DNA from 3 places in the Mesorhizobium sp. WSM4837 genome. Region 1 is predicted to be linked to each of the others. Evidence: predicted binding sites of a transcription regulator. Region 1 holds the regulator's gene; each other region holds the start of a gene.
What was found. Region 1 encodes HrcA, which represses chaperone genes, less so after heat shock. Its sites were predicted from a motif close to GTTAGCACTCNCNNNNNGNGAGTGCTAAC; they were not measured.
Positions count from the first base shown of each region.

Region 1 (10,552 bases):
GTTCGGGTTGTTCGCATGGCGGGGTTCTTGTATCGAATTCGGCCGGGCAACCACCGGACACACGCGAGCTGTGCTTCCTTCCAATTTCTTCAAAGCAATTGTTGTCGGTTTCGCCATGTCGATCTCAGCGCCGGAGTAGCGAGCGAAACGGCGCAACGCCTCCGGGGTTCTTCCGCCCCAGATGCCGTCTGGCTTTCCCGGATTACACCCAACGCGGCCAAGCTCGCGCTGTATCCGCTTCGCCAGCTCGTTCGGTGCATCTTCCTGGCTGGTGTCCGATTGATGATCTGCATTCTCCAACTGTTGAATTTGGAGTCTGGCGAGAGGCACAAACAGGCCGTCCGGGTACAGTTGAAGATAACCCTTTAACGCTCCGCTGCTTTTGGAGCCGCGGATTGAGGTCCACAACTCGATTTCCGTCAGGCTCGCATCTCGGCTGCTGTTGTTGGCTGGCGAGACTGCCGTTGGGCCACGAGGAGGGCAATGAAAATTTCCCTGCCAGGCAGCGATCCATACGTGAATGGTTCCTGCTTGCCGCCTGTCGCGGCCAGAACAGTGTCGCGAACCTTGCGGAACACGAATTGGATGTCTACCCCGGGTTCACCCAAATGCGCCAACAGCCCTGCAGTGTAGGGACTGTTCCGTCCCGCCCCATCGAAAGCGGTTGTACCTTCCTTCGCAGCGTACCCGACCAGGGTTCCGGCTGCCGGTTCAATCGCAGCCAGGCCTCTGCCGATGGAACGCGTTGCGTTTGATCGTCGCATGGCCGCGATAAAAGGGTTGTCCCGGCAAGCATCAAGTAGAACCACCCGCACGCCGGAGACACGGGACAACGCGTTCATCACCAGATCCAGCGGGATTGCCTCAAACTCCACGTCGGAATCAGCGCTCAGGCTGACATCTGTAGGAACGAGAAAATTTCTGTTCTCAACCTCAACCCCATGTCCCGCGAAGAAGATTATTGCGAAATCAGCACCTTCCGCCTCGCGACCGAACTCCTGCAGAGCTTTCCTGAACGCGGTATGGTCCAAGTCCATCTTGCGAGATACTTTGAACCCTACCTTTGAGAGCAAGGCCGCCATGTCAGCAGCGTCATTGTTCGGATTGGGAAGTCTAGCGACCCGTTGATAGCTCGAATTGCCGATCACCAGCGCAACACGTTTTTCAGCCCACGCCACCTCCAGCCCGCCGATCAGAGCAATGACAGCAAGCGCGATGTTGAAGAGGCGCATTTTAGCCCCGTGCTCTGCTTCAGCCGCATATTAGCGGCGCCCGACCGAAGCTTGACCAGTCAGGCCCACGCTTGCAAGTAATTATCGGCTGCGGATGGCAGTGGGATGGCCATTCGGCCAAGCAAGCCGAATTTCCAGCATCCTTGCGTGAGCCGACAAATTGTCTGGGACAGGCCAGCTCCTGGCCCAAGCTTTACCGCGCCAGATCCGCCACCACAGCGTCTAGCACGATCATGCCGGCCGGCGTGGCGCGCAGGCGGGCATTACCGATCGGCGCCACCAGCCCCTCGCCCTGCAGCATGGACAGCCGCGCCGTCGACAGGCCGCGGCCGGAAAACGCTTCATAGCGAGAGAGGTCGATGCCCTCGGCCAGCCTCAGCCCCATCAACAGGAACTCGTCGGCCTCTTCCGAGCGCGTCAGGATCTCGCCGCCGGTGACGCCATGGCCCTTGGCCTCGACCAGATTGGCCCAGGTTTCCGGCATTCTTTCGGCGATCGTCACCACGCGACGGCCGTTTTCGACGAAGCGGCCATGCGCGCCGGGACCGACGCCGACATATTCGCCATAGCGCCAATAGGTCAGATTGTGCCGGCTTTCGGCGCCTGATCTGGCGTGGTTCGAAATCTCATAGGCCGGCAGCCCATGCGCAGCGGTGATCTCCTGCGTCAGCGCATAGAGATCGGCGGCATGGTCATTGTCGGGAATAGCGAATTTCCTGGCCGCATGCAGCGCGTGGAACGGCGTGCCTTCCTCGATGGTCAACTGGTAGAGCGACAAATGGTCGGCGGCATGGCCGATCGCCTGCTCGAGCTCCGCCTGCCACGCTTCCGCTGTCTGGCCGGGCCGTGCGTAGATCAGATCGAACGACAGCCGCGGGAAAATCTCACGCGCCAGGCCAATCGCGTGCAGCGCTTCATCGACATTGTGCAGCCGGCCGAGAAAGCGCAGATCCTTGTCGTTCAGCGCCTGCACGCCGAGCGACACCCGGTTGACGCCTGCCTCCCGATAGCCGCGAAAGCGCTCGGCCTCGACCGAAGACGGGTTGGCTTCCAGCGTCACCTCGATGCCGGCAGGCACCGTCCAGTTCTTCGCCACCGCGTCCAGCACCGTCGCGACGGTTTGCGGCTTCATCAGTGATGGCGTGCCGCCGCCGAGAAAAATGCTGGTCACCTCGCGCGGTCCGCTACGGTTGCGCATCGTCGCAAGCTCGGTCTCGAAGGCGCGCGCGAAACGCTCCTGGTCGACCGGCCGGTGGCGGACATGGCTGTTGAAGTCGCAATAGGGGCACTTGGCCGCGCAGAACGGCCAGTGCACGTAGACGCCGAAACCGGGGCTGCGGTCGAGCAGCATGGTCATTTCACCGCCGATCGCGCCAAATCCAGTCTGGCTTGCGCGAATTTCTGGAAGGCGCGAGCCCGATGCGACAATGCCGTCGGCTGGCCGGGCTTCCAGCCATGTTTCTCCTCTGCGGTCATCTCGCCAAAAGTCTTTTGGAAACCGTCCGGCACGAACACCGGGTCGTAGCCGAAGCCGAGTTCGCCGCGCGGCGGCCATATCAGCGTGCCCTCGACCTCACCTCGGAAATATTCGGCCGCGCCGTCGGGAAAGGCCAGGCAGATGACGGCGACGAAACGGCCCTTGCGGTGCGCAGGCGCAACCGCGCCGATTTCCTGCAACGCCACTTCGGCTCGCTGCATCGCCATGCCGAAGTCGCGGCTCCCGTCGGGCGCCTCGGCCCAGTTGGCGGTGTAGACGCCGGGCGCTCCGCCCAGCGCATCGACACACAGGCCGGAATCGTCCGACAATGCCGGCAGGCCTGTCGCCTTGGCGGCGGCAAAGGCCTTGATATAGGCGTTCTCCTCGAAGGTGGTGCCGGTCTCGTCCGGCTCCGGCAGGCCATATTCCTTGGCCGACTTCGCTTCTATGCCGAACGGCGCCATCAGATCGGCGAATTCGCGCAATTTGCCGGCATTGTGGCTGGCGACAACGATCTCATGTCCATCAAGCGAATGCATCAGATGCCCCAGATTCTTGGTTCGGCGAATTCGATCGAATTGCCGGAGGGGTCGCGAATATAGATCGAGCGGCCACCCTGCGGCCATTCGAACTCGCTCTCGATGGCGATTTTCTTGCGCTCAAGATGCGCTCTCCAGCGGACGATCTCGTCCGCGCTCGCCGCAAAGCAGAGATGGCCGTCGCCGACCGTGCCGTGCGGCGGCACTTTCAGCTTGGCATCGGGCGCCGGCGGGATCTTGGTCGCCTCGGCGTTGAAAATGAGCAGCACGCCGTCCCCGCAACGGAAGAAAAGATGCCTGCCGTCGACCTTGCCCAGCAGATCGAGCCCGAGCACATCGGTGTAGAATTTTTCCGCGGCATCGAGGTCGGTCACGTACAGCGCTGATTCGAGGATGGCAGAGGGTGTCACGAGGCACCCCCCTCTGGCCTGCCCTCTTTGCCAAAACTTGGCATCTCCCCCTCAAGGGGGGAGATTGGCAGCTTCAGCGCTTCCGCACATCCCACGCCGCCGACAGTTGGCGAAAGCCGATTGGATACCCGATCTCCCCCCTTGAGGGGGAGATGGCCGGCAGGCCAGAGGGGGGCGGACAAGCTCGGCATTTTCAGGACTACGCTACAGCCATCTGCTGCAGGCTGACCAGTCGCGCAATGCCTTTCTTGGCCAATTCCATCAGCGCCGCAAATTGCTCTTCCGAGAAAGGCTCGCCCTCGGCCGTGCCTTGTATCTCGACGATGCCGCCCTTGCCGGTCATGACGAAATTGGCGTCAGTGCCGGCCGATGAATCCTCGAGATAGTCGAGGTCGATGACCGGCTGGCCGTCGTGGATGCCGCAGGAGATAGCCGCGACATGGTCCTTCAGCACCTTGGCGACGCTGGCCATCTGCCGGGCTTCCATCCAGCGGAGGCAGTCGTAAAGCGCCACCCAGCCGCCGGTGATCGAGGCGGTGCGCGTGCCGCCATCGGCCTGGATCACGTCGCAGTCGACGGTGATCTGCTGCTCACCCAGCGCCTGCAGATCGACCACTGCGCGCAGCGAACGGCCGATCAGCCTCTGGATTTCCAGCGTGCGGCCGCCTTGCTTGCCAGCCGAAGCCTCGCGGCGCATGCGCTCGCCGGTCGAGCGCGGCAGCATGCCGTATTCCGCCGTCACCCAGCCCTTGCCGGAATTGCGCATCCAGCCCGGCACCTTTTCCTCGAGGCTGGCGGTGCACAGCACGTGGGTGTCGCCGAACTTCACCAGGCACGAGCCTTCCGCGTGCTTGGAGACGCCGCGCTCAAAGGAGATGGCGCGCATTTCGTCGAATTGGCGTTTGGAAGGGCGCATTCAGGCTTCTTTCTTGTCGTTTTAGGAGTCGTGGCCGGCTTGTAGCCGCACGCGACGAGAGGCGCAAAGGAAAATGGACCAGTTGCGCGGGCGCGGCCGATGTCTATATCCTTGGGCCGGAGGTATTTGGCTCGAATGACCAAGGCAGTCGATCCCGGTTCCCAGTCGGCGGCAGCGCTCCAATCCCCCGCGCTTCAATCGCCCGCCCTTCAATCGCTCGACATGCGCTCGCGCGACATCTTTCGGCGCATTGTCGATTCCTATCTGAAGGACGGCGAGCCGGTCGGATCGCGCAGCCTGTCGCGTATCCTGCCGTCTTCGCTGTCGCCGGCCACCATCCGCAATGTGATGAGCGATCTCGAGCATCTCGGCCTGATCTACGCACCGCATATCTCGGCCGGCCGATTGCCGACCCAGGCCGGCCTGCGCTTCTTCGTCGATGCCTTCATGGAGCTTGGCGATCTCTCCGACGAGGAGCGCCGCACCATCGAGGCGCAGGTACGCGCCTCCGGCTCTGGTGCGACGCTGGAGCACATGCTCACCGAGGCGAGCCAGATGCTGTCCGGCATGTCGCGCGGCGCCGGCCTCGTGCTTGCCGCCAAGAACGAGGTGGCGCTCAAGCATATCGAATTCATCCAGCTCGAGCCGAACAAGGCGCTGGCCGTGCTGGTGTCGCAGAACGGCGACGTCGAAAACCGCGTGGTCGACCTGCCCGCCGGCATCACCGTCTCGCAACTGCACGAAGCCTCGAATTTCCTCAACGCCCATATCCGCGGTCGCACGCTGGCCGAGGCGCGGGTCGAGATCGCCCGCATCAAGGAAGAAACCAGGGCCGCCCTCGACACGCTGTCGCAGGATTTGGTCGAGAAGGGCCTTGCTGTCTGGGCAGGCGCCGAGAGCGGCTTGCCGGCGCGTCTCATCGTGCGCGGTCGCGCCAATCTGCTGGAAAATGTCACCGCCCAGGCCGACATCGAGCTGCTGCGGCATTTGTTCGAGGATCTGGAGACGCAGGACGGGCTGATCCAGCTTCTCGACCTCGCCGAGGAAGGCTCCGGCGTGCGCATCTTCATCGGCTCGGAGAACAAGCTGTTTTCGCTGTCGGGCTCGTCGCTGGTCGTGGCGCCCTATCGCGACAAGGACGCCCGCGTCATCGGCGCGCTCGGCGTCATCGGCCCGACCCGGCTGAACTACGCACGCATCGTGCCGATGGTCGACTATACCGCGCAGCTTATTTCCCGCATGCTGCGATAATGCAAGTCGCCCAAAAAACCGAAGCGCATCGCACGGATCCTTCCAACGCGACACGCTTAAGGGAACCTCAAGGAGAAAAAAATGGCGCTGGAATCATTCAAGGCTCAGATCAGCCTGTTGCTCGAGCAGATGATCAACCAGCCCGAGGATCAGCATGAAGTGCAGGAGCAGTTGCGCGAAAAGCTGGGGGAGATGCGCGCCATGGGCCTGCCGCTGCCGGCCGATCTCGTCGCGCTGGAAAAGCGCCTCGACGACGATTTCTACGCCGCCGGGAACTGAGCCCGAAAGGTGCAAGGACGGCTAGCCGACCGGCGAGCATGAGGATCTCGTGAGCGGCTTCGTCGTCTCCGGCGACGCGGTCTGGGGCCGACCGGCAAGTGATGCGCTGCCCCGAGGGCGGCGGCGGTTGCATCTGGCCGTCACCTGCGGGCGAGGATGTATTCAGCATGCGACCACGTCGGATATTTTCAAACGGCAGACTAGCTTGCGCGGCCGAAGGCTTTATCCTGCCTGGTCGAGACTTAGTTGCCTGACTCACTTGATTGCCTGACCCTTGCCCATCTGACCTCTTGGGAGCGAAACCAATGAACAAGCCCGCCACCACCGTGCCTGTGCCCGGCCGCGGCCGCATCTACAATTCGATCACCGAGACGATCGGCGACACGCCGCTGGTGCGGCTCGACAAGTTCGCCGGGGAAAAGGGCGTCGTCGCCAATCTGCTGGCCAAGCTCGAATTCTTCAACCCGATCGGCTCGGTCAAGGATCGCATCGGCGTCTCGATGATCGAGGCGCTGGAGGCATCGGGCAGGATTGCGCCCGGCAGGACCACGCTGATCGAGCCAACCTCGGGCAACACCGGCATCGCGCTCGCCTTCGCCGCCGCCGCCAAGGGCTACAAGCTGATCCTGACCATGCCGGAAACCATGTCGGTCGAACGTCGCAAGATGCTGGCGCTGCTCGGTGCCGAACTGGTGCTGACCGAAGGGCCGAAAGGCATGAAAGGCGCCATCGCCAAGGCCGACGAACTGGCCGCGACGCTGCCCGACGCCATCATTCCGCAGCAGTTCGAGAATCCCGCCAATCCGGAAATTCACCGCCGCACCACTGCCGAGGAAATCTGGAACGACACTCATGGCGAAGTCGACATCTTCGTCGCCGGCATCGGCACCGGCGGCACCATCACCGGCGTCGGCCAGGTGCTGAAGCAGCGCAAGCCCTCCGTGCATGTCGTCGCCGTCGAGCCGGAAGCCTCGCCGGTGCTGTCGGGCGGCCAGCCCGGCCCGCACAAGATCCAGGGCATCGGCGCCGGCTTCGCGCCGAAGATCCTCGACACGACCATTTATGACGAGATCGTCAAGGTCTCCAACGAGGATTCGGTCGCCAATGCGCGGCTCGTCGCCCGCCTCGAAGGCGTGCCGGTCGGCATCTCGTCGGGCGCTGCCCTGCAGGCGGCGATCGTCGTCGGCTCGCGGCCGGAGAATGAGGGCAAGAACCTGGTGGTCGTTGTTCCGTCCTTCGCCGAACGCTATCTGTCGACGATCCTGTTCGAAGGGCTGGGGGCTTAGGGCATATTGCTATTTGTGCCGGCCTGCGGTTGCGGTTTCCCGCGCCTCCGTAGCGCCCCGCCAATTGTCGAAGCCGGCGCCGCCCCTCACCTGCCTGCCGGCATCCTCTCCCCGTAAACGGGGCGAGGGGGTGCTCTCATTGACGGGTTCGCCAATCGCCAGCGTTGCAGAAAAAAGTGCCGACACCGCGACCAGCCTCTTTCTCCCCGTTTACGGGGAGAAATGCCCGGTCCACCCTCCGCAGCTGCTGCGGAGGACGGGCAGGGCAATGAGGGGCGGCACCAGCGGTCGGCCTTAGATCCTAAACATCGGATCATGTCTGACCCCGGCCTTTCCCGGACCTCATTCTTCGGCTGCGAGCCCAGCCCGTCGTGCCTGCAGGAACCGGCGCACGGCCGGGTCGCGTTCGAGGCCGATCGCCCTGTTATACGCCTCGGTAGCCTCCCGAGTTTTGCCGAGCCTGGCCAGAAGGCCCGCGCGGGCGGCCCAATAAGGCTGATAATCATGCAGTCGCTTGTCTCCACCAAGCTCATCAAGTGCACTCAATCCCGCCGCGGCGCCTTCGGCCTCCGCAAGGGTCACCGCGCGGTTGATCGAGACCACCGGCGAGCCGGCAATCACCGACAGCGCATCATAGAGCTGTTTGATCGCGGCCCAGTCGGTCCGGCCGGTCAGCCGCCTTGTCGTATGGGCGGATTGCACGGCTGCCTCGAGCTGGTAGCGGCCGACGACGCGCTTGGCCGCGGCGTGCTTCAGCAATGTCTCCGCTTCGTCAATCAACGCGCCGTCCCACAGCCCAAGCTCCTGCTCGGCCAATGGCACATAGTCGCCGGCGGCGTTGCGCCGCGCCGCACGCCGCGCCTCGGCAAACAGCATCAGCGCCAGCAGGCCGAGCGCTTCCGGCTCATCCGGCATCAGCGAGGCTACCAGCCGGCCGAGCCAGATGCCTTCGGTCGCGAGATTGCGGCGCCGGGTTTCGGTGCCGTCCGGGTCGGCCCAGCCTTCGGCGAACGCGGCGTAGATCGCTTCCAGCACCGCATCCAGCCGCTCGCCAAGCTCTGCCCGCTCCGGCACGCGGAACGGAATGCCGGTCTCGCGGATGCGGCTTTTGGCGCGCACCAGGCGCTGGCCCATCGTTGCCGGCGACACCAGGAAGGCCGAGGCGATCGTCGCTGTGTCGAAGCCTAAAATGGTCTGCAGGATCAGCGGCGCGCGCACGCCGGCTTCGATCGCGGGATGGGCGCAAGCAAACATCAGCCGCAGCCGCTCGTCGTGCAGGTCTTCGTCGGCCATGCGTGCCTCGATCTCCTCGGCGATCAGCCTGAGATGGTCGCGGCCCGCCTCGCTGGTCAGCCGCCGCCGGATCGCATCGACGCGACGTCGGCGCGCCACCGCCAGCAGCCAGGCTTCCGGCTTCTCGGGCACGCCGGTTTGCGGCCAGCGCTCCAGCGCCGCCGCAAAGGCGTCGGCCAGCGCGTCCTCGGCGCCGGCCACGTCGCGCGTGCGGGCGGCGAGGAAGGCGATGAGCTTGCCGTAGCTTTGCCGGGCGGCCGCTTCCGCCGCCGCCCGGGCGACCTCCAGGTCATTCGTCATCACATGGTTTGTTCCCAGATCGGCCGCACCTCGACTGTGCCGGTGCTGGCAGCTGGGCATCGCGCCGCCCAGGCAATAGCCGCGTCGGCGTCCTCCGCCTCGATCATATAGAAACCGGCGAGCTGCTCCTTGGTATCGGCATAGGGACCGTCGAGCACGTTGGTCTTGCCGTTGGCCATCCGCACCGAGGTCGCGGCTTGGGTCGGCTTCAGCCGGTCACCGGCCAACCAGGAGCCGGACTTCTTCAACGCCTCGGTATAGGCGCCATAGGCTGCGCTGATCTCGTACGTCTTCTCCGTCGGCGCGGCCGCCATCGCGGCTTCGTTCACGTAGATCAAAAGCATGTATCGCATGGTCTTCTCCATTTTCGAAGGCCGCATCGTTGCGAGCCGAACGTATGTCGCGCGGCCTCGCGCGATTTCGACAGGCTCTGCGAAAATCTTTCGGCTCCGATCGCACATCGCGCAAGCGGCCATGCGTTGCGGCATCACTCAGCCGTTCGTCTAATGGATATTATTGCGGGTTGGCATTTCCCGCCTGCTGTCTAAACTCGCCTCGGGTCGCGCGGTGGCAGATATTTCAGGGAGGAGATCACATGCACAATTTCAGGACGAAATTTATTGTCGCCGGCACGCTGGCGCTGTCGCTGGGCCTTGGCGCGGTGTCGGCCAAGGCGCAGGAATTCATCAACGTGCTGACCGGCGGCACCTCGGGCGTCTATTATCCGCTCGGCGTCGCACTGTCGGAAATCTACGGCAAGGGCATTGAGGGCGCCCGCACCCAGGTGCAGGCGACGAAGGCCTCGGTCGAGAACCTCAACCTGCTGCAGCAGGGCAAGGGCGAGATCGCCTTCGCGCTCGGCGATGCCGTCAAACTGGCCGCCGAGGGCAACACCGAGGCCGGTTTCCCGGGCAAGCTCGACAAGCTGCGCGGCGTCGCCGCCATCTATCCCAACTATATCCAGATCGTTGCCAGCAAGGAATCCGGCATCAAGACGCTTGCCGACCTCAAGGGCAAGAGCCTGTCGGTCGGCGCGCCGGCCTCCGGCACCGAGCTCAACGCCCGCGCCATCTTCGCCGCCGCCGGGCTGAAATACGAGGATCTCGGACGGGTCGAGTATCTGCCCTTCGCCGAATCGGTCGAGCTGATCAAGAACCGCCAGCTCGACGCCACGCTGCAATCGGCCGGCCTTGGCGTCGCCTCGATCCGCGACCTCGCCACTTCGGTGCCGATCAACGTCGTCGCCGTACCGGCGCAGGACGTCGCCAAGATCGGCTCGCCCTATCTTTCGGTGACCATTCCCAAGGGCACCTATGAAGGCCAGACCGAGGACGTCGCGACCGCCGCCGTCGGCAATTTCCTCATCACCCACGCCGACGTCTCCGACGAGACCGGCTATCAGATGACCAAGCTGCTGTTCGAAAATCTCGACCAGCTCACTGCTGCCCACGCGGCCGCCAAGGCGATCGACATGGCCAAGGCGCTCGACGGCATGCCGGTGCCGCTGCATCCCGGTGCCGAGCGGTATTACAAGGAAAAGGGATTGGTGAAATAAGGCCGCTCCCTCCC
Region 1 is NZ_JBVVQE010000002.1:187,293-197,844, forward strand. Features, by position in the region: gene AC0L3D_RS02240 (caspase family protein) at 420-1,232, opposite strand; gene hemW (radical SAM family heme chaperone HemW) at 1,426-2,589, opposite strand; gene rdgB (RdgB/HAM1 family non-canonical purine NTP pyrophosphatase) at 2,586-3,248, opposite strand; gene AC0L3D_RS02255 (VOC family protein) at 3,248-3,658, opposite strand; gene rph (ribonuclease PH) at 3,858-4,574, opposite strand; gene hrcA (heat-inducible transcriptional repressor HrcA) at 4,710-5,825, shown strand; gene AC0L3D_RS02270 (hypothetical protein) at 5,907-6,104, shown strand; gene cysK (cysteine synthase A) at 6,410-7,390, shown strand; gene AC0L3D_RS02280 (RNA polymerase sigma factor) at 7,733-8,983, opposite strand; gene AC0L3D_RS02285 (YciI family protein) at 8,983-9,336, opposite strand; gene AC0L3D_RS02290 (TAXI family TRAP transporter solute-binding subunit) at 9,579-10,538, shown strand.

Region 2 (10,552 bases), on a different contig from region 1:
ATGCGCAACGGCCTGACGCTGATGAATGTCCAGTCCTTCTATCAGCTCTTGGCAACTGGCCTTATAATCCTCGCCGCGATGCTCATCGATCGCGTGACGAGGGGACGTGGATGACCTTGACCAGCCTGGATCTGAAAGCAGTAGGACCGCGGATCCGCATGATGATGCCGCATTTGACACCGCTCGAGGCGAAGGTGGTGGAAACCGTGTTCGGACGGCGCGGCTTCGACGAGACCATTCCGCTCAAGCAGATCGCCGAAGAAGCCGGCGTGTCGGAGGCGATGGTGGTGAAGATCGCCAAGAAACTGGGCTTTTCCGGCTATCGCGACTTCCGCACCGCGGTTTACGAATACAGCCGCCTGCCGACCGCCGAAATGCACCAGGAACTGTCGGTCGACGACAGCTCGGCCGAGATCGTCCAAAAAGTGTTCCGCACCTCGATCCAGGCGCTGGAGGAAACGCTGGCGATCCTCGACATGGACGATTTCGACCGCGCCGCCGATCTTTTGTACCGCGCCAGGAACCGCGATTTCTATGGCGTCGGCGGTTCGGCGCAGATCGCGCGCGACGTCTCGCACAAATTCCTGCGCATCGGCATCCGCGCATCCGTCTACGACGATTCGCACATGATGCTGATGTCGGCCTCGCTGCTCGGCGCCGACGACATCGCCGTCGGCTTCTCGCATTCCGGCAACACCAGCGCCGTCATCGATGCCATCCATCTCGCCCGCAAGAGCGGTGCGCGGACGCTGGCGATCACCAATTACGACAACTCGCCGCTGGCCGCCGTCGCCGACATCGTGCTGTGCTCGACTGCGCAGGGCTCGCCATTGTTGGGCGAGAACGCGGCGGCGCGCATCGCCCAGCTCAACATTCTCGACGCGCTGTTCGTCGCGGTGGCGCAGCGCGACTACCAGGCGGCGGAGCGCAATCTCGGCCGCACGATGTCGGCGGTGACGTCGAAACGCCGGGACAAGGGCGGTTCATGAAAGATTGGGGCGGCTCATGAAAGATCGGGGCACATGACGGCTCCGCTGGTCACCGTGTTCGGCAGCCTGCATTACGACATCATGGTCGAAGCGCCTGACCGCCCGCGCAAGGGCGAAACCGTAACCGGCGATGCCTGGCAGCCGAAATGCGGCGGCAAGGGCGGCAACCAGGCGGTCTCGGCGGCGCGGGCCGGCGTGCGCTCGGCAATGATCGGCGCCGTCGGCGATGACGATTTCGGCCGCGCGCTTGTCGGCAATCTCGCGCGCCGCGGCGTCGACAGCCGCTTCGTGCGGGTCGCACCTGGCGCCGGCTCGGGCATGAGCGTGGCGATCTTCGACGCCGGCGGCGATTATGGCGCGGTGATCGTCTCGGGCAGCAATCTCACCTTGGGCGAGAAGGACATCGTGGCCGCGACCGAGATGGTTGCGCAAACGGCGGTGCTGCTGCTGCAGAACGAGGTGCCGGAAGCCGCCAACATTGCCGCAGCGCGGGCGGTGAAGGCGCATGGCGGCCGCGTCGTGCTCAACGCCGCCCCCGCGCGAAAACTGTCCGGCGAATTGATCGCACTCACCGATATCGTCATCGTCAACGCCATCGAGGCGGAATTCCTGGCCGGCGTTGCGGTCGTCGATACGCTCGAGGGTGCTGCCGATGCGGCACGCATGCTGATCGATTTCTACCCGGCGGCGATCGTCACGGCCGGCGGGGAGGGCGTTGCCTATTGCGGCCGCGACGGCCAGGCGTTCGCGCGGGCCGCCCTTCCGGTGAAGGTGGTCAGCACCCATGGCGCCGGCGACGAGTTCGTCGGCGCGTTCGCGGCAGGCCTTGCCCGCGGGCATCGGGTCGAGGCCGCACTTGCTGCCGCCAACGCCGCCGCGGCCTTGCTGGTCGCCACGCCGGAACGGCAGCGCGAGGCGATCTGAGACGGGTGGCTGCCTCCGCCCGCGATCGTGACACGAAGCGGATGGCGAGGACTTTTCACAGGCCGATAAAGCCGACAATTGATACGAAAGCCCGCCACCCCAAGGGATGACGGGCTCCGTAGCCTGTGCGCCAGGAACGCCACGGTAGCGACGCTGCTACTCAATGCTCCGTAGATACTCACTATGCGGCCTGCGCGCCGTCAGGCGCATCGGCCGAACAAATGAAGCCCGTGCCTTTGGGCGGAGCGCGCGGGCCGATCGGGATGCAGCCCGATCTGCAGCCGGGCGCGGCTGGCGCGTCCGGCTGCCGATGTCGTCAGTGCTTGCTCTTGCCGGGGCTGGCGGCACTGCCACTGATGGCGATGCGCTTGGCTTTCGTCCGTGCGCGCTCCGTCTTGGGCAGCGTCACGGTGAGCACGCCGTTATGGAAGGCGGCGTTCACCTTGTCCTCCTCGACCTCGTAGCCGAGCGGGATGCGGCGCTCGAAGCGGCCGTAGAACCGCTCGGAGAACTGCCTGTCCTTGTCTTCGGTCTCGGAGCGCTTCTCGCCACGCAGCGTCAGCACGCCGTCATCGAGCATCACCTCGACGTCCTTTTCGTCCATGCCGGGAATTTCCGCGGTCACGCGGATCTCCTTCTCGCCGTCGGCGATTTCGACGCTCGGCCAGCTGCCGCGCGCCGACGAAAATCCGCTGAGCATCGGCATGCGCGTCTCGAAACCGCGGAAAGCGTCGTCGATCAGGCGGTTCATCTCGCGATGCAACGCCATGAACGGGTCGCGGTCCTCGTCACGATAGAAGCTGGGAACCGGACTGTTCTCCCGGCCCCAGGGTATGAGATCACGAATAGCCATTGCTGTTCTCCTTTTCTCGAGTGGTTGTGTCAAAGGCGAACGCCAGAGATCGCCTTGGCTCAGGCGGCCTGCTTCGGCTTCTCGACCTGCCCGGCCTTGCGCGCGCCGTCTTGCTTGGCAATCGTGATGCGACGGGGCTTCATCTCCTCGGGCACCTGGCGCACGAGGTCGATCGTCAGCAGGCCGTTGCTGAGCGAGGCGCCGGTGACCGTCATGTGATCGGCAAGCTCGAAGCGGCGTGTGAACGGTCGCACCGGAAGGCCGCGATGGAGATATTCCACCTCGTCCTGTTTCTTGCGCTCGCCCGAGACGATGAGAAGGTTCGGCTCGTGGCTGATGTCGAGATCGTCGTCGGAAAAGCCGGCGACGGCGATCGTCACGCGATAGGTGTTCTCGTCGCTTCGCTCGATGTCATAAGGCGGCCAGGTTTCGACTGCCTGAGGCGCGTTTTCCAGCAGGTTGAAGATGCGGTCGAAACCGATGCTCGACCGATAAAGCGGGGAAAAGTCGAATGCGGTTCTCATAGCTACATCCTCCATGGAGCAACATAGTACGAGGGACGCCAAAGAGCTTGGCGCTCCCTGGGCTCTGCCGGTCCCATTCGGCAACCGGCAATTTCGATTTGGTTATTGTCAGGCCGAAATCAAGACCCAGATTCTGTCCCGCTGCCAGAATTTTTTGTTGCCAGATTGTACTGGTAATGCCGGTTCCAACCGTCGTTTGCGGGTCGCGCCGGCACGCCGCATGGAGGACATCATGACCATGACACGCGACGACATCATTTCGGTGCTGGGCCCGGTCGACGACGCCGTGATCGCCGACATCGCCTCGACCGGCGCGACGATCGAAGAGTTGCGCGAGGCCTTTGCCTGGGTCGGCGCCGATGAGGCGCTGGTCAACGAGGGCCGCCCGCTGCCGTCGGCAAGGGTGGCGACGCTGATCGGACTTCTCGAACCGCCGGACGACGACATATAGCGCCGGGTTTCGGCAAGCAGGGCTGGAGGCAAGTAAGGCTAAGCCGGGGGGGAGGTCTTGAAGCGTGCAGCTAGACGAACCATCTCGTCAGTCGGGCGCCGATCGGGCCGCCTTCCTGGTTATTCTCAAAAAGAAAAAAGGAGGAAGTGATGAACGACGTCCCATTCTCCGAGCCGATCACGCTCAAGCTCCAATCCGTCGGAGAGCGCAAGGTCGCCAGCAGCTGGGAAGCCATCGAATGCATGCAGCAATGGCCGGACCGGGCGCGCGGCCGGAGCTGGCGCGTAGCCTATCGCGCCTGCCGCGACGCGCTCGACGGCTGGCGCACCGCCCGCGAGGCGCGAACCGCCTTCGTCAAGGCGGCGCGCACCGCCGGACTGCTGGTCACGGGACGTAAATCCACCTGAACGCCAATCCACCTGAACGCCAATGAACCTGAAGCCGGGGAACCTGAAGCCGGGGCGGACGCGCTGTGCCGCAGAGGCGGCGCCATTCATGAAAAGCGCCGCCTTTTTTCTATTTCACTGCAGCGTAATGACGCCGTCCACCGCCCGCCATTCGGAGGGCTGAATCAGACGGTGATGGGCGACGCGCACAGAATGCAGCGGGCCCTCGATCTCACGTTCCCAAAATTCGAGGAAATGCTTCAGCGTCGGGAAATCCGGGGCGATGTCGTATTGCTGCCAGATGAAGAGCTGGAGCAGGTCCCGATAGTCGGGAAGACGATAATGGATCTCTGCCGTCGTCAGGCCAAAACCCTGCATCTGGAGCCGGAACTCGTTGCTGACCTGGAACTCATTATCGACCATGCCCGTCTCCTTTCCGAACGATCAGGCGTCTATCCTCCGCGGGGGAAAACGCTTCCACTTCCTCATCGGTTCCGGCCGCCGGCAGACGGTGCCGGGATCGACGATGATGTCGGAAGGTTGCGCCCCGATTTCAAGCCGCATCCATCGTTCAAATCCTGGAATAGCGCCATTATTACAGTGCGTTATTACGGTGCGTTGGCACTCGACAACGGCGAGTGCTAAAATTTTTTCGGCGTCCTCTTGAAAGGCTGGATAGGCAGACTAATTCGATAGGCGCGTGATGCCTGAGCAGGGGTCGCGCACCGTCGCACCGACCCACTGGTCGGCTGCGAAGGGAGGTCCAAGAAAATCTGTTTGTCCTATGAGGAGAACGACATGGCGTTCCGTCCATTGCATGACCGTATCCTGGTCCGCCGCATCGAGGTCGACGAGAAGACCGCGGGCGGCATCATCATTCCTGACACAGCCAAGGAGAAGCCGCAGGAAGGCGAGGTCATCGCCGCCGGCCCCGGCGCGCGCGACGATAGCGGACAGTTGCAGCCGCTCGACGTCAAGGTCGGCGATCGCATCCTGTTCGGCAAATGGTCGGGCACCGAGATCAAGCTCAACGGCGAGGACCTGCTCATCATGAAGGAAAGCGATGTGCTGGGCGTGATCGAATTGACCGACAAGATGCAGAAGGCCGCCTGAGCGGGCCCTGAACAAGCCATCAGTCAACGTAAGCTGCCTATTTGAAGGAGTTATCCAATGGCTGCCAAGGATGTGAAATTCCATACCGAAGCCCGCGAGAAGATGTTGCGCGGTGTCAACATCCTCGCCGACGCGGTGAAGGTGACGCTCGGTCCCAAGGGCCGCAATGTCATCCTCGACAAGTCATTCGGCGCCCCGCGCATCACCAAGGACGGCGTTACCGTCGCCAAGGAAATCGAGCTCGAGGACAAGTTCGAGAACATGGGTGCGCAGATGGTGCGCGAGGTCGCCTCGAAGACCAGCGACGTCGCCGGCGACGGCACGACGACCGCGACCGTTCTGGCGCAGTCGATCGTCCAGGAGGGCGCCAAGGCGGTTGCCGCCGGCATGAACCCGATGGACCTGAAGCGCGGCATCGACAAGGCGGTCGACGCCATCGTCGCCGAACTCAAGGCCAATGCCCGCAAGGTGACAAGGAACGACGAGATCGCCCAGGTCGGCGCCATCTCGGCCAATGGCGATGTGGAGATCGGCCGCTTCCTCGCAGAAGCGATGGAAAAGGTCGGCAATGAGGGCGTCATCACGGTCGAGGAGGCCAAGACCGCCGAGACTGAGCTCGAAGTGGTCGAGGGCATGCAATTCGATCGCGGCTATCTCTCGCCTTATTTCATCACCAACCAGGACAAGATGCGCGTCGAGCTCGAAGAGCCCTATGTGCTGATCCACGAGAAGAAGCTGTCCAACCTGCAGGCCATGCTGCCGGTGCTCGAAGCCGCTGTGCAATCGAGCAAGCCGCTGCTGATCATCGCCGAGGATGTCGAAGGCGAGGCGCTGGCGACGCTGGTCGTCAACAAGCTGCGCGGTGGACTGAAGGTTGCCGCCGTCAAGGCGCCGGGTTTTGGTGACCGCCGCAAGGCGATGCTGGAAGACATTGCCATCCTGACCGGCGGCACGGCAATCAGCGAGGATCTCGGCATCAAGCTCGAAAACGTCACGCTGGAGATGCTCGGCCGCGCCAAGAAGGTGCTGATCGAGAAGGAGAACACCACGATCGTCGACGGTGCCGGCCGCAAGGACGAGATCCAGGCACGCATCAGCCAGATCAAGGCGCAGATCGAGGAGACCACCTCCGACTATGACCGCGAGAAGCTGCAGGAACGGCTGGCCAAGCTCGCCGGCGGCGTCGCCGTCATCCGCGTCGGCGGCTCGACCGAGGTCGAGGTCAAGGAGCGCAAGGACCGCGTCGACGACGCCATGCACGCCACCCGCGCTGCGGTCGAGGAAGGCATACTGCCCGGCGGCGGCGTGGCGCTGCTCAGGGCGGCGAAGGCGCTCGACAATGTCGCGGTCGACAATCCCGACCAGAAGACCGGCGTCGAGATCGTGCGTCGCGCCATCGAGCAGCCGGTGCGCCAGATCGCCGAGAATGCCGGTGCGGAAGGTTCGATCATCGTCGGCAAGCTGCGCGAGAAGACCGAATTCGGCTATGGCTGGAACGCCCAGACCAACGAGTTCGGCGACCTCTACGCGCAGGGCGTGATCGACCCGGCCAAGGTGGTGCGCGCCGCTCTGCAGGACGCCGCGTCGGTCGCCGGCCTGCTGGTAACCACCGAGGCGATGGTGGCCGAGAAGCCGAAGAAGGAAGCTGCCGCACCGGCAATGCCCGGCGGTGGCGGCATGGACTACTAAGGTCAGGCCTCCAAAGCGAGGCTTCTGAACGGCAGATGGACCGTGTCCGCCAAAGCGGGCGCGGTCTTGCCGGTCCGGGATTAATGCGGAGCAGGTGTTGCGATGGATGTGATGGACAGTTTTGGAAAGATCGCGGCGCCGACCCGCCCGAAGAACGATTTCAACTATGAAACCGATTGCAGGGCGGCGCTGGCGCCCTTGGTCGACGGCTTGCTGGACATGGCCGAGTCGGCCGGCTGGGATCGCCGCAAGGCGACCTATACGCTGATGTTCCTGTCGGCCCAACGCGTCGGGGCCGGCCAGGAGGAGCGTAAATGATTGCCGCGCAGGCGCGCATGCCTGCGCCTGTTGGAGACAGTTGAACCGGAAAGGAGAGTGTCATGGACCGTTCTTCTTTTGAAAAGCCGGTCACCATCCTGACCGGCCTCGGCACGCCGACCAGGATAGAAAGCGCGGCTGAGGCCTATGCGCTGCTTGCCGACTGGCCGCGGGCGAGCCGGACGGCCGCGCATGACATCGCCGCCAAAGCCTGCCGGGCGGCGATGGACGGAGAGATCGACGCCGAGACGGCGCGGGCGACCTTCGTGGCGTTCGCCCGCCGCAACGATCTTCTCGCGCCGCTGACGAGTTCTACCGTTGCCGGCGGGACAGTCATCGATTGGGCAACGCGTTCGCAGCGTCTCAACGCACCGGCATGAACGCGGCTTTTCCCCAAGTTGGAGAATGGCGAAAGCCGCAGCAACATCCAATCTCCCCCCTTGAGGGGGAGATGTCCGGCAGGACAGAGGGGGGTGCCTCGCGCCAACGTTGCGCATCTCCGCGCCTGCCAAGCCGGCTACGATCACGACCTCGCGCATCTGGCGCATGTGCCGCGGTTACGGGGAGGTACGGATAGTGGTGCACTGCCTTTGATCTCTCCGCCCTACGGTCGAGGACCCCCCTCTGTCCTGCCGGACATCTCCCCCTCAAGGGGGGAGATTGGCAGCTTCGCCGGTAGCGCTTCTTCTGAGATTGGCGAAAGGCGAAGCGACATCCAATCTCCCCCCTTGAGGGGGGAGATGTCCGGTAGGACAGAGGGGGTACTGTCCCGACGACCTAGGTCTGTATTGCCCCTCGGACTACCGCCTTACCCGCGATTTCAGCCAGCGGTCGAAGGCCACGGCGAGGATCAGGATCAGGCCGATGACGATGCTTTGCGTGTAGGACGAGACGTTGTTGAACTGCAGCCCGTTCTGCAGCACGCCGATCAGTGCTGCACCCACCACCGTGCCGCCGACCGAGCCAATGCCGCCGAACAGCGAGGTGCCGCCGATGACCACCGCCGAGATCACGGTCAGCTCGTAGCCGATGCCGGCGACGGCTTCCGAGGAATTGAGCCTGGCCGACAGCACGAAGGCGGCAAGGCCGGCGAAGAAGCCGACGATGATGTAGACCGAGATCAGGATGCGGTCGACGCGCAGGCCGGACAGCCGCGCCGCCTCGGCATTGCCACCGACGGCGTAGACGGCGCGGCCGTAGCGCGTGTAGCGCAGGACGATGTGGCAGAGGATGGCCGCCGCAGCGAAAATGATCGCCGGCACCGGCACCGGGCCGATTAGCCCGGTGCCGAACCAGCGCATCGAAGCGTCGAAGCCGGAGATCGGGCCGCCATTGGAGATTGTCAGCGTCAGGCCGCGAAACACGGTGAGGCCGCCGAGCGTAACGACGAAGGGCGGCACTTTCAGCCGGGTGATGGCAAAGCCCTGGACGCCGCCGGCCAGGGCGCCGACGACGACGGCGGCCAGAAGGGCTGCGAACCAGCCATAGCCTTGTGCGCCGGACGTCGACAGCGACAGCGTGTTGGCGGTGCCGCCCTTGGCCACCACCGCCGCGACCATGCCGCAGAAAGCCAGCAGCGAGCCGACCGACAGGTCGATGCCGGCGGTGAGGATGACGAAGGTCATGCCGAGCGCGATCAGCCCGGTGATCGAGATCTGCCGCATGATGTTGAAGATGTTGATCGGGTCGATGAAGCTCGGCTTCAGCACGGTGAAGACGACGATCAGCAGCGCCAGGAACATCAGCGGGCCGAAGCTCATCAGCAGGCGCGCGACATTGATGCCGCCGCGCTGGCTCTGTTCGGTCGTGCTGGTCATTGCGTCGCTTCCTGCGTTTGATCGAGCGCCATCAGTTCCATCAGTTTTTCCTCGGTCGCCTCGATACCTGCCATCTCGCCGGTGATGCGGCCGCGCCGCATGGTGACGATCCTGTCCGACACCGCAAGTACTTCGGGCAATTCCGACGAGATCATCATGATGGCGATGCCGCGCCCGGCGAGGTGCACCAGGATCTGGTGCACCTCGGCCTTGGCGCCGACATCGACGCCGCGCGTCGGCTCGTCGACGATCAGCACCTTGGGGTCGCGCGCCAGCCAGCGGGCGAGGATGACCTTCTGCTGGTTGCCGCCGGACAGCCCCTCGATGGGCTGCTCGGGCGAGGCCATGCGGATCGACAGCGTTTTTCTGTAGCTCGCCAGCGCCTGGCGCTCGCGGCGCTCGGCCATGAAGCCGAGAGCGTTGGAGTAGCGGCCGAGCGCAGCGACGGAAAAGTTGGTGAGAATGCCGAGCGCGGCGAAGATCGCCTGATGCTTGCGGTCTTCCGGCACCAGGCCGATGCCGAGGGCGATGGCGTCGGCGGGTGTTTCAGGCGCGATCGTCTTGCCGTCGAGGGTGATGGTGCCGGCGGCGATGCGGTCGGCGCCGAAGATGGCGCGGGCCAGCTCGGTGCGGCCGGAGCCGACGAGGCCGGCAACGCCGAGGATCTCGCCGGCCTTCAGGTCGAGATCGATGCCTTCGAGCACGATGGCGTGCGGCGCCTGCGGATCGCGCACCGTGCGCAGGCCGCGCACGGAAAGCCTGACGTCGCCGGCGACATCGCGCAGCGTCGGCCTGGCATAAAGCTCGGACGCGGCGCGGCCGACCATTTTTTCGATGATTTTCGGCAGCTTGATCGGCCCGCCATCGCGGTCGAGATGGCCGGCCAGCCTGCCGTCGCGCAGCACCGTCATGCGGTCGCAGATCGCGGAGGCCTCTTCCAGCCGGTGGGTGACGAACATGATGGCGACGCCGTCCTTGCGCAGCCGGCCCATGATCGACATCAGTTTTTGCACTTCGGTTTCGGTCAGCGCCGAGGTCGGCTCGTCCATGATGATGAGCCGGCTCTTCAGCGACAGCGCGCGGGCGATCTCGACCAGCTGCTGCTCGGCCACCGACAGCGCAGACACCGGCGTCGCCGGGTCGAGGTCAAGGCCGACGCGGGCGATGATCGCGCGCGAGTCTACCTCCATCTTCCGCCAGCTGACCAGGCCGAAGCGCCCGAGCGGCGCGCGGCCGATAAAAATATTCTCCGCCACGGTCAGCGTCGGGATCAGGCTCAGTTCTTGGTAGATGGTGACGATGCCGAGGCGCTTGGCATCCTGCGGATTGTGCGGATTGAATTCGACGCCGTCGAAGACGATGCGGCCGCTGGACGGCGGCATCACGCCGGACAGGATCTTGAGCAGCGTCGACTTGCCGGCGCCGTTCTCGCCGAGCAGGCCGAGGATTTCGCCGGGCCGAACCTCGAGCGAGACATCGCTCAGTGCG
Region 2 is NZ_JBVVQE010000010.1:103,533-114,084, forward strand. Features, by position in the region: gene AC0L3D_RS08270 (ABC transporter permease) at 1-114, shown strand, start outside; gene AC0L3D_RS08275 (MurR/RpiR family transcriptional regulator) at 111-989, shown strand; gene AC0L3D_RS08280 (ribokinase) at 1,023-1,913, shown strand; gene AC0L3D_RS08285 (Hsp20/alpha crystallin family protein) at 2,230-2,766, opposite strand; gene AC0L3D_RS08290 (Hsp20 family protein) at 2,826-3,290, opposite strand; gene AC0L3D_RS08295 (hypothetical protein) at 3,523-3,741, shown strand; gene AC0L3D_RS08300 (DUF982 domain-containing protein) at 3,891-4,148, shown strand; gene AC0L3D_RS08305 (usg protein) at 4,263-4,550, opposite strand; gene AC0L3D_RS08310 (co-chaperone GroES) at 4,926-5,240, shown strand; gene groL (chaperonin GroEL) at 5,298-6,929, shown strand; gene AC0L3D_RS08320 (hypothetical protein) at 7,041-7,247, shown strand; gene AC0L3D_RS08325 (DUF982 domain-containing protein) at 7,310-7,627, shown strand; gene AC0L3D_RS08330 (ABC transporter permease) at 8,048-9,064, opposite strand; gene AC0L3D_RS08335 (sugar ABC transporter ATP-binding protein) at 9,061-10,552, opposite strand, start outside.
Region 2: a site for HrcA is predicted at 4,745-4,773, ahead of AC0L3D_RS08310 (co-chaperone GroES). Genes of this name have one in related genera too.

Region 3 (10,552 bases), on a different contig from region 1:
GTGCAAGGACACCCTCGCGCGCCACGCGGGCTTTCGAATAAGGATCCGCCGACTGCGTGCCGATATCGGGAAACGCCGTCCATTGGCCGATCCTGATCGCGCCAATGCCATCCTGCGTCTTGAGAGCGTACCAGACGCTGCTGCCGCCGCCGCCGATGGCTATGGCAAGCGCGAGGAGCGTCAGGAATGCGTTCTTGAACATGAAGAGCCGCGGGCAAGAGGAGTGCCGCTCGGGGATATCGCGGGGCAGGGGGCCATGGCAAGCGGACCTCTGTGGAATTGCGGCGCGAGGGATGGCCTGGCCCGTCGTGCCGGCATCAAAGCGCCGACAGGGTCTCCGGTGTCGCAGGCGCCTGGAGGACGGGTGCCGACTGGAACAGCCTTGTGATGTCCCTGAGCGCCCGCGTCGTCTGGCTGGACAGCACCGGCGGCCGCTCGGCGGCGGTGTCGGCCGCTGCCTGCTCGGCATCCTTCTTTTCCGCTTCCTCGGCCTTGGCGGCGATCTCTTCGTCGACGAAGGGATGATCGAGGCCGGGGATCGGCTTGAGGTCGATATTCTGGTGCGCATAGACCATCAGCCGCTGCCAAACCATCGCCGGCAGCGAGCCGCCGGTCATGTTGTTGGTCGGGGTGAAGTCGTCATTGCCGAGCCACACGGCAGCCGTATAGTTGCCGGTAAAGCCGACATACCAGGCGTCGCGGTAAGACTGCGTTGTGCCGGTCTTGCCGGCCGAAACGATATTGGGAAGCGCCGCGCGCCGCGCCGTGCCCATCACCGGCACCGCCGCCAGCATGGTGTTCATGGATTTCAGCGCCTGCTCCGAGAGCACACGGCGCGGCGGCGGCGCATCCTTGGCGAAATCGTAAACCACCTCGCCGGTACGGGTGACGAGTTGGGTGACGCCATGCCGGGAGCCGACAAAGCCGTTCTGGGCGAACACGCTAAAGCCTGTCGCCTGGTCCATCACGGTCATGCCCGATGTGCCGAGCACCATCGTCTTGTGCGATTCGAGCGGCGATTCGACGCCCATGGCTTCCGCCATCGCCTTAATCGGCTTGATGCCGAGATGATTCTTGGCCAGCCGCACCGGCACGGTGTTGACCGATTTGGCCATCGCCGTGATCAGCGTGACCTTGCCGGCCCGTCCGTCATTGTAATTGTGCGGCGACCAGGCACCCCAGGAGATCGGCGCGCCGGAAACGACGGAGTCCGGCGTGAAGCCGTGCTCCATCGCCGTTGCGTATACGTAGGGTTTAAACGATGAGCCGCTCTGGCGCAGCGCCTTGGTGGCGCGGTTGAACTGGCTGGCACCGTAGTCGCGGCCGCCGACGATCGCCCTGACTGCGCCATTGGTTTCGATGACGACCATGGCGCCTTCGGTGACGTTGTATTCCTTGCCGAACTGGCGGAGATGGAATTCCATCGATTCTTCCGCCGCCTTCTGGATGTTGGCGTCGAAAGTTGTGTGGGCGACCAGCGAATGCTGGCCGGACTTCGCGGCGATCTTCTTGGCCTCTTCGAATGCCCAGTCGAGGTAGTAATCCGGGCTCTTCTGCTCGCCGCGGTCGACGATTTCAGCCGGATGCAGCCGCGCCTGCAGCACCTGACCCTCGCTCATGAAGCCGCCTTCGACGAGATTCGACAGCACCACATTGGCCCGCGCCCTGGCAGCAGGCAGGTTGATGTGCGGCGCGTATTTGGTCGGTGCCTTGAACAGGCCGGCCAGCATCGCCGCTTCGGCGAGGTTCACATCCTTGACGCTTTTGCCGAAATAGAAATCGGCGGCCGCTTCGATGCCGAACGTGCCGCCGCCCATATAGACGCGGTCGAGATAAAGCTGCAGGATCTCCTTCTTCGACAGATTGGCTTCGAGCCATAGCGCCAGGAAGGCTTCCTTGACCTTCCGCTCCAACGTCCGTTCATTGGTCAGGAACAGGTTCTTGGCCAGCTGCTGGGTGATGCTCGAGCCGCCCTGCACCACGGAATTCGCCCGCACATTCGCGAAGATCGCGCGCGAAAGGCCGAGCGCGTCGATGCCGTAGTGATCGAAGAAACGCCGATCCTCGGTGGCCAGCACCGCCTTGATGACCTGGTCGGGCATCTCGTCGACCGGCACCGAATCGCGCTGGATGATGCCGCGCTGGCCGATCTCATTGCCGTAGCGGTCGAGGAAGGTGATGGCGAAATCGCCTTGGGCGCGCCAGTCGCCGGCGGTTTCCTGGAAGGCCGGCAAGGCGAGCGCCAGCATGACGACGATGCCGCCGGCGCCGAGCGTGAAACCTTCGCTCAACAGTTCGATGATGCCGCGGCGCCAGCCGGAGACGCGGAAGCGCCGGAAAAAAATGGTGGCCGCTTCCCAGAACCGGCGCGCCTTGAAGCCGGTCTCGTAGAGCGAGGAATCGAACCACGCATCCGCCGCCAGCAGTCTTGCGGCAATCGGACCCCTTCTCCTGCGTGTTTTCAAAGGACTGGCCATTCCAAGATCCGGCTGCGGCTACGCCTCCCACCGAGAAGCGGCACTCCTACCAGACTATTTGTCCATTTTGGCCTCGCTCACAAGGGTGAGGGGGGCTTTCGCGGTACAGTTTGTTGATACCAGGGTCGGGCCTGCCACCTCTGCCACCTCGCACCCACTTAACGCGCCGCGATAAAGCGCATGAAATGCGCCACGTCGGCATCGCTTGGCTCCTGGCCGGTGAAACTGCGCAGATAGGCGGCGAGATGACTGACTCTCGCCTCGACCGGTTCCTTGAGGTCGAGCACATAATAGCCGATCTGCATGTAGTAGAGCACACGGGCGCGGATGAAGGCATCCTCTTCGCCGTAGCCGTGCCGGCGATACATGTCGCGGATCGCGCCCAGTCGGTCATTGTCGGCCTGGTCGATGGCCCGGCGCACGTCGTCGGAGCGCCGCGCCCATTCCCGGATGGCGAAGTCGAGCCTGGGATCGAACAGGCGCTCGTCCGCCCAGCATTCGAACACGTTCATGACCCCCATGATGATGCTTTCGGCCGGCCGCTGCGCGCGTTCGACGATCGACTTGGTGTTGGTGTCCCGCCAATGCGCAAGCAACTGGTCGAGCAGGTCCTGACGGCTCTCGAAATACCAGTAGAAGCTTGAGCGCGATACGCCGAGTTTCTGGCCAAGCGGCAGCACGCGCACGCTTGCGATGCCGTCTGAAATCAGTGTCTGGAGCGCAAGATTGATCCAGTCCCGGCGCGTCACCTTGGTGTTGCCGGACGCCGGCTCGTCCTGCGGAGAAATCATGATCATGGCCGCACAATAGGCATGAGGGCGAACTGCATACAACCGTACTAGACACATATGTACAGTGCAAGTATCCTATCTGCCTCAACGAACTGGGCGAGCGGCCGACGCGCGTCATCGCGGCTCCTGCCTACGATCCGCAGGGCAGGGCAATACGGCAATGAGGAGTATCCGCCATGGTCGATGACGCAGCACGCAACCTCAGGCGCGAACGCAGGCGCGGACGAACCGGCGAGGCCGGCAGCGAGACCAGCCGCCGGCCGGACTATCGTTCGCTGAAGAACCCGTTTCTGCCGCAGCCGATCTTTTCGGCCGATCAGGTCGCCGCGATCCACGACACGGCACTGCACGTGCTCGAGCAACTCGGCGTCAAGGTGCTGCTGCCGGAGGCGCGCGCTATTCTTGCCCGTGCCGGCGCTTTGGTCGACGAGGACAGCCAGATGGTGCGCATCGGCCGCGACATCGTCGCGGCGGCGCTGGGCTCGGCGCCGAAATCGATCCGCGTCCATGCCGGTGACCGTGCCCGCGACCTGACGCTCGAACTCGGCTCGATGACGGTCCTGGCAGGATCCGGGGCGCCGAACGTCACCGATCTGGAGCACGGCCGGCGGCCGGGAACGCTTGCCGCTTTCGAGGATCTCATCCGGCTGGTGCAGCATTTCGACGTGCTGCACATGCTGGGACCTTGCATCGAGCCGCAGGACATCGACAACCGCTTCCGCCATTATGCCGTCAGCGCGCAGTTGACGCTGTCGGACAAACTGCCGTTCGTCTTCGCGCGCGGCACGCCGCAGGTCGAGGACGGCTTCGAGATGCTGCGGCTGGCGCGCGGCCTGTCCGAGGACGAATTCCGTTCGGGCGCTCATTGCTACACCGTCATCAACACCAACTCGCCGCGTCAACTCGACATTCCGATGGCGCAAGGCATCATCGACTTTGCCAAGGCGGGGCAGGTGCTGATCATCACGCCCTTCTGCCTGGCCGGCGCCATGGCGCCGATCACCGTGGCCGGCGCGCTGACGCTGCAGCACGCCGAAGCGCTGGCCGGGCTGACGCTGGCCCAGATCGTGCGGCCGGGCGCGCCGGTCGTCTATGGCTCCTTCTCCTCCAATGTCGACATGAAGTCCGGAGCGCCGGCCTTCGGTACGCCGGAGCACGTCAAGGCGACGCTCGGCGCCGGTCAGCTTGCACGCTTCACCGGCCTTCCCTGGCGGTCCGGCGGCGGCAGTGCCGCCAACATTTCGGACGCGCAGGCAGCCCACGAAACGCAGTTCGCGCTGTGGGGTTCGGTGCTCGCCGGCGCGACGGTCTGCATCCATGCTGCCGGCTGGCTCGAAGGCGGGTTGAGCGTCTCGTTCGAGAAGCTGATCACCGATATCGAGGCGCTGCAGACCATCGCGGAGCTCTGCGCGGTGACGCCCGGCGACGAGGCCGCGATCGGCTTCGAGGCCATCGCCGAAGTGCAGCCGGGCGGGCATTTCTTCTCGACCGGGCACACAATGGCGCGCTACCGCACCGCATTCTACGAACCGCTGGTCGCCGATTGGTCGAATTTCGGCAACTGGACGCAGGCCGGGTCAAGAACCGCCACCGAGCGCGCCACCGGCATCTGGAAACGGCTGCTGGCAGATTTTCGGCCGCCGGCTTGCGCCGCTGCCACATCAGGTGTTCTCGACGAATTCATTGCGCGGCGCACGGAAGAGGGTGGCGCAGCACCGGTCTCGTGATGTAGTTCAGCAAGCGCGCGTTACATGGGGCGCTTGTCGCCTGCCTTCTGCGGGTCGCGGCGGATCGTGCCGGCATCGGCTTTTCTGTGCTTGTCGGCGGCGAGTCTGCGAATGCGATCGAAGCGGCTTTCCTCGGCCACTTTGGTCTTTACTACAGCATTTGGCTTCGGGACGAATGCAATCATGGATCGATCTCCTTGCCGACGGCTGCGCGCCGGAGGATGCCCCGGCGGCTGTCTTTCGGGCTCTCGTCAAGAGCACGTTCTCTCCGAGAGGTCGAAGATGTTAGGTGGCGAGAGCGACCGCGCAGCTTTGCGCACCCAGCCTGTCGGGCGAGGTTTTTCCGGGCATGGTCGCCCAGCCGCCCGTCTCGATGAACTGCCGCTTCTTGTAGCTGTCAGTTATGGCCTTGAACTCGACAAGTTTGGCGGCCGCGTCGGGCGCCGTATTGAAGCGATCGACGCAGACCGCCGAGGCCAGCTCGCCGCGCGCCGTATCGCCGGCGGTGGCCGCCAGCGTGCGCGAGGTGCCGCCGGTCACCCAGCCGCCCCAGTTGAAACCAATGATCAGCGTGGCGACGACGGTTGCAGCGCATGCCCACAAAAGCGTGGATTTGGCCGGCTGGTAATCTTCCCATCGACGCGCGAGAGATGGCTTGCTGCTTTGTGTGGCCACGGACAGTTCCTTCCTGGTTGATGTTGGGATCGGTCGCCTGGCCTTGCTGGGGCCAGGCCTTGCAGGGCCTATTTACGGGAGGGGTGGTCAGTAGCCGCCCATGCCGGCCGAAGGCGCAGCGTCTTTTGCCGGAATGTCGGTGATCATGGCTTCCGCGGTGATCAGCAGCGCCGCGATCGACCCGGCATCCTGCAACGCGGTCCGCACCACCTTTGCGGGATCGACGATGCCAGCCTTGATCATGTCGACATAGGTCTCGTTCTGGGCGTCGAAGCCCTGATTGTGATCCTTGCTGTCCGTGAGCCTGCCGACAACGATCGAACCTTCGACGCCGGAGTTCTCGGCGATCTGGCGGATCGGCGCTTCGAGCGCTCTCGACACGATCGAAATGCCCGCCGTCACATCGGCATTGGCTCCGGTCAGCCCGTTCAGCACGGCCTTGGCGCGCAGCAGCGCGACACCGCCGCCGGGAACGATGCCTTCTTCCACTGCCGCGCGCGTGGCGTTCAGCGCATCGTCGATGCGGTCCTTCTTTTCCTTGACCTCGGACTCGGTCGCGCCGCCGACGCGAATGACCGCGACGCCGCCGGCGAGCTTAGCCAGCCGCTCCTGCAGCTTCTCCTTGTCGTAGTCGGAAGTGGTTTCCTCGATCTGCCCCTTGATCTGCTGGACACGCGCCTGGATCGTGGCCTTCTCGCCGGCGCCGTCGATGATCGTCGTGGTGTCCTTCTCGATCAGCACGCGCTTGGCGCGGCCTAGCATGTCGATGGTGATGTTTTCGAGCTTGATGCCGAGGTCCTCCGAAATCATCTGGCCGGCGGTGAGCACCGCGATGTCTTCCAGCATCGACTTGCGGCGGTCACCGAAGCCCGGCGCCTTGACGGCCGCAACCTTGAGGCCGCCTCGCAATTTGTTGACGACCAGCGTCGCCAGCGCTTCGCCTTCGACGTCCTCGGAGATGATCAGCAGCGGCTTGCCGCTTTGCACCACGGCTTCGAGGATCGGCAGCATCGCCTGCAGATTGCCGAGCTTCTTTTCATGGATGAGGACGTAAGGGTCCTCCAGCTCGGCGCGCATCTTCTCGGCATTGGTGACGAAATAGGGCGAGAGATAGCCGCGGTCGAACTGCATGCCCTCGACGACGTCGAGTTCGGTGTCGGCGGTCTTGGCTTCCTCGACAGTGATGACGCCGTCATTGCCGACCTTGTCCATCGCCTTGGCGATCATGGCGCCAACGGTGGTGTCGCCATTGGCGGCAATGGTGCCGACCTGCGCGATTTCACCGGAAGATTTGACCTTCTTGGCGCGTGCCTGGATTTCCTTGACGACAGCGGTAACGGCAAGGTCGATGCCGCGCTTGAGGTCCATCGGGTTCATGCCGGCGGCAACGAATTTGGCGCCCTCGCGCAAGATGGAAGCGGCAAGCACCGTGGCGGTGGTGGTGCCGTCGCCGGCAAGGTCGTTGGTCTTCGACGCCACTTCGCGCACCATCTGCGCGCCCATGTTCTCGAACTTGTCGGAAAGCTCGATTTCCTTGGCTACCGCCACCCCGTCCTTGGTGATGCGCGGTGCGCCATAGGCCTTGTCAATGACGACGTTGCGGCCCTTGGGGCCGAGCGTCACCTTGACGGCGTTGTTGAGGATTTCGACACCACGCAGCATGCGGTCACGCGCATCGGTGGAGAATTTGATTTCCTTGGCAGACATCTTTTTTCCAGTTCGGTTGGTTGCGGCAGGGCGCTGTCAGCACCGCCTGAATCAAAAATTTGGAGCGTCCTTTGCGCGTCCAAGACGCGCGGCGCTCCAATCAGGCGGCCTTCTTGGCAGCCCCGGTCTTCTCGATGATGCCCATCTCGCTCTTGTCGATGATGCCCATCTCGCTCTTGTCGATGATGCCCATGATGTCGGCCTCCTTCATGATCAGAAGGTCCTCTCCGTCAATCCTGACTTCGGTGCCGGACCATTTGCCGAACAGGATGAGGTCGCCGGCCTTGACATCGAGCGCGATCAGCGCGCCGCTTTCGTCACGCGCGCCCGGCCCGACGGCGATCACTTCGCCTTCCTGCGGCTTTTCCTTGGCATTGTCGGGGATGATGATGCCGCCCTTGGATTTGGTGTCGCTTTCGGCGCGCCGAATGACGACGCGATCGTGGAGTGGCCGGAATTTCATGGAAACTTCTTTCTGGGGCCGGCTTAGGCGGCCGCTCCCTTCTATAGGCGCGTTGGCACTCGATAGATAGGAGTGCCAAAAAATATTCGTTGGCCGCCGTAAAACATTGAATAGTATTATTTTGCCTTTTCGCTTCAGAAATTTGCTCGATCAAAAATAGGTCAGAATTTGATTTTTCCACATCGAGTGACTATTTTAAGGGAGAAAATCATTTTCATCATTGCAGCCAAAAGGAGGTTTTGATCGATGGCGGAAGTTAGCCAGAACATCATGGAAAAAGCCGAAGCGCGCTTCATGGAGAAGCAGAAGAAAACCGCGGAACGCAATCAGGCAACGGCCGAATATATTTCAGAGGCCAAGGCCAGGACCATCAAGACGGCAAGATTGCGGGCGTTGCGGCTGGCCAAGGAAGAGGCCGACCGCGCCGCGGAGGCCCTCAATCCCGTCGCCCCCAAGAAAAAGCGGGCGTCGCGGGCGATCAAGAAAGCAGACGTTGCATCAACGGAGGTCAAGTCATGAGCCTGACATTTCCCAATCGAAGCCGGAGCTACGACGAGGCGGGCAAACGCATCCGCTTTGTCGGCCATGACGGCATGTTCCAGATTTCCTTCTCCGTCGCCACGGATGCCATCTCGAAGGCAGAGTCAGGGACACCAACTGCAGAAGCCACCTATCTCGCCGCCTTCGATACGGCTTCCAACTCCATCCACGACGTCGCCAGGAATGCCTATGACCGGACCCGCAAGAGCATATATGTGCTGACGGCGGCCGATTTTCGTTAAATCCCGAACGTCATCGCGTTCAGGGCCAACGCGCCAGATCCGGTCCAGGCGCACGAATGTGCCGAGTGAACCTAGCGGCAGGATCAGGGCTTGCTCTCCGCCTTTGCCCGTCGCTTGACATCTCGGCTGTTCAGCCGATCCGACCATCGCGTCTGCATCGCGCGTGTTCATGCCAACCAAGACCTGGTGCTCAAGCTCGACGGGCTGGCCGGTGAAGCCATCGAAGACGGTCCAGCTGTGCGGATGCTCCATGCGCAGTGCGTAGCGGTTTGCCATTCCGGCATCCGTTTCGTTTCCGCCCCCGATCGATGAATGCGATTGGTCAGGCCTGCGTGATGTAGAACACTGCCGCCACGACAAGGACCGTCCAAACGACGACGAACAGCTTCAAGGCTAGGCCTCCGTATGAAGACAGAACCTCCCGCATGCGGGACACAATGTTCTTAATGCTTTTCGACATGGTCGGCGCCGCCGCAACGACGACTGGCGTCTTGATCCCAAGCTTTCCGAAAACAGGCAGCAGCGATGGCTCGCGCACGAAAACAACCTCGAAGGTCTGGAGAAACAAACACTCCATAGCACCGTTTTTCAAACGCCTTGCATGTCAAATGAAAGGTGTGGGTAGCCACCTGAGATCCCCTGATCTGGCGCAGCCACCTCAACGCGGCTACGCTGCAAGCACGAATCGTTGACGGCACAAAGGCCTGTTCAGCCGCGACGGGCGAGGGAGAATACAATGAACGCGCCGGCTGCCGCGTTGCAGAAGGCCTTGTTCCAGGCGCTGGACGCTGACGGTTCCCTGTCAGCGGCGCTGGGCGGCGCAAAACTATTCGACCATGCCCCGGAAAACATCCCGTTTCCCTATGTGACGTTCGGCCGGACCAGCGTCTATGATTGGGTAACAGGCAGGGAGAAAGACGCCGAGCAGCTTTTCACTCTGCATTTCTGGTCGAAATCCGAGGCCAGGAAAGAAATGCTCGACGTGATGGACATGGTCAGCGCCCGCCTCCAGGATGCGGCGCTGGCGCTCGACGAGCATCACAGCGTCAATCTCAGGCTCGAATTCACCGAGGTCCGTTACGACCAGGATCTTTCAGCCTGTCACGGGCTGCTGCGCTTTCTTGCCGTGACGGAAGAAAACGCCTGACGCGCTTTCAATAAGGCTGCAACACAGTCTAGACTGGCGCCTGGATTTGCCGGGTTCGGGCGGCCAAATCACCGGGGTTGGTTGTGTCGCATTTCAGGGGGTGAGACAGGCATGTGTTGCAGGCAATGTTCATATCACGTTCAGCACCGATGCGTTAGGACGCTGATCATGAAAACGCTTCGCTCCCACTTCCCAACCGCGACACTTGCTCTCTGCGCTGCCGGTCTGTTTGCGTCGCAGGCGACGGCGCTGCCGGTCGTCGTGCCCGAGCAGAACCGGCCGATCGTCCTGGCCGCCTCCGACTGCTACGCGATCGGTCAGCAGGTCGCCGAGCAGAATGGCGGCACGCTGGCCAAGGCGTCGCAGTCGACGCGCGGTGGCCAGCCGGTCTGCGTCATCGTCGTGCTGGTTCCGGGCAAGGATGGGCAGCGTCCGCGCCGCACGGAGATCGTCGTTCCGCTGAACTGATGCCTGCCGTATCCCAGGCGCTGGAATCGGCCTATATCTGACGTCCAGCTCCTCAACCGGCCGATTTTTCAACAGGCCGATTCTTCAACTGGGTATGATTCCCGCATGCGCGTACTCGTCGTCGAAGATGACAAGGATCTGAACCGGCAGATATCAGACGCGCTGGTCGATGCCGGCTATGTTGTCGACCGGGCTTTCGACGGTGAGGAAGGGCATTTCCTCGGCGACACCGAGCCCTATGACGCCGTGGTGCTCGACATCGGCTTGCCGCAGATGGACGGCATCAGCGTGGTCGAACGCTGGCGGCGCGGCGGC
Region 3 is NZ_JBVVQE010000029.1:60,339-70,890, forward strand. Features, by position in the region: gene AC0L3D_RS18435 (DUF1214 domain-containing protein) at 1-202, opposite strand, end outside; gene AC0L3D_RS18440 (transglycosylase domain-containing protein) at 318-2,477, opposite strand; gene AC0L3D_RS18445 (TetR/AcrR family transcriptional regulator) at 2,636-3,274, opposite strand; gene AC0L3D_RS18450 (trimethylamine methyltransferase family protein) at 3,445-4,995, shown strand; gene AC0L3D_RS18455 (hypothetical protein) at 5,016-5,180, opposite strand; gene AC0L3D_RS18460 (hypothetical protein) at 5,281-5,670, opposite strand; gene groL (chaperonin GroEL) at 5,758-7,377, opposite strand; gene AC0L3D_RS18470 (co-chaperone GroES) at 7,478-7,840, opposite strand; gene AC0L3D_RS18475 (hypothetical protein) at 8,087-8,359, shown strand; gene AC0L3D_RS18480 (DUF1488 family protein) at 8,356-8,622, shown strand; gene AC0L3D_RS18485 (hypothetical protein) at 8,713-8,934, shown strand; gene AC0L3D_RS18490 (hypothetical protein) at 8,945-9,214, opposite strand; gene AC0L3D_RS18495 (DUF3168 domain-containing protein) at 9,359-9,769, shown strand; gene AC0L3D_RS18500 (hypothetical protein) at 9,938-10,237, shown strand; gene AC0L3D_RS18505 (response regulator transcription factor) at 10,343-10,552, shown strand, end outside.
Region 3: a site for HrcA is predicted at 7,892-7,920, ahead of AC0L3D_RS18470 (co-chaperone GroES). Genes of this name have one in related genera too.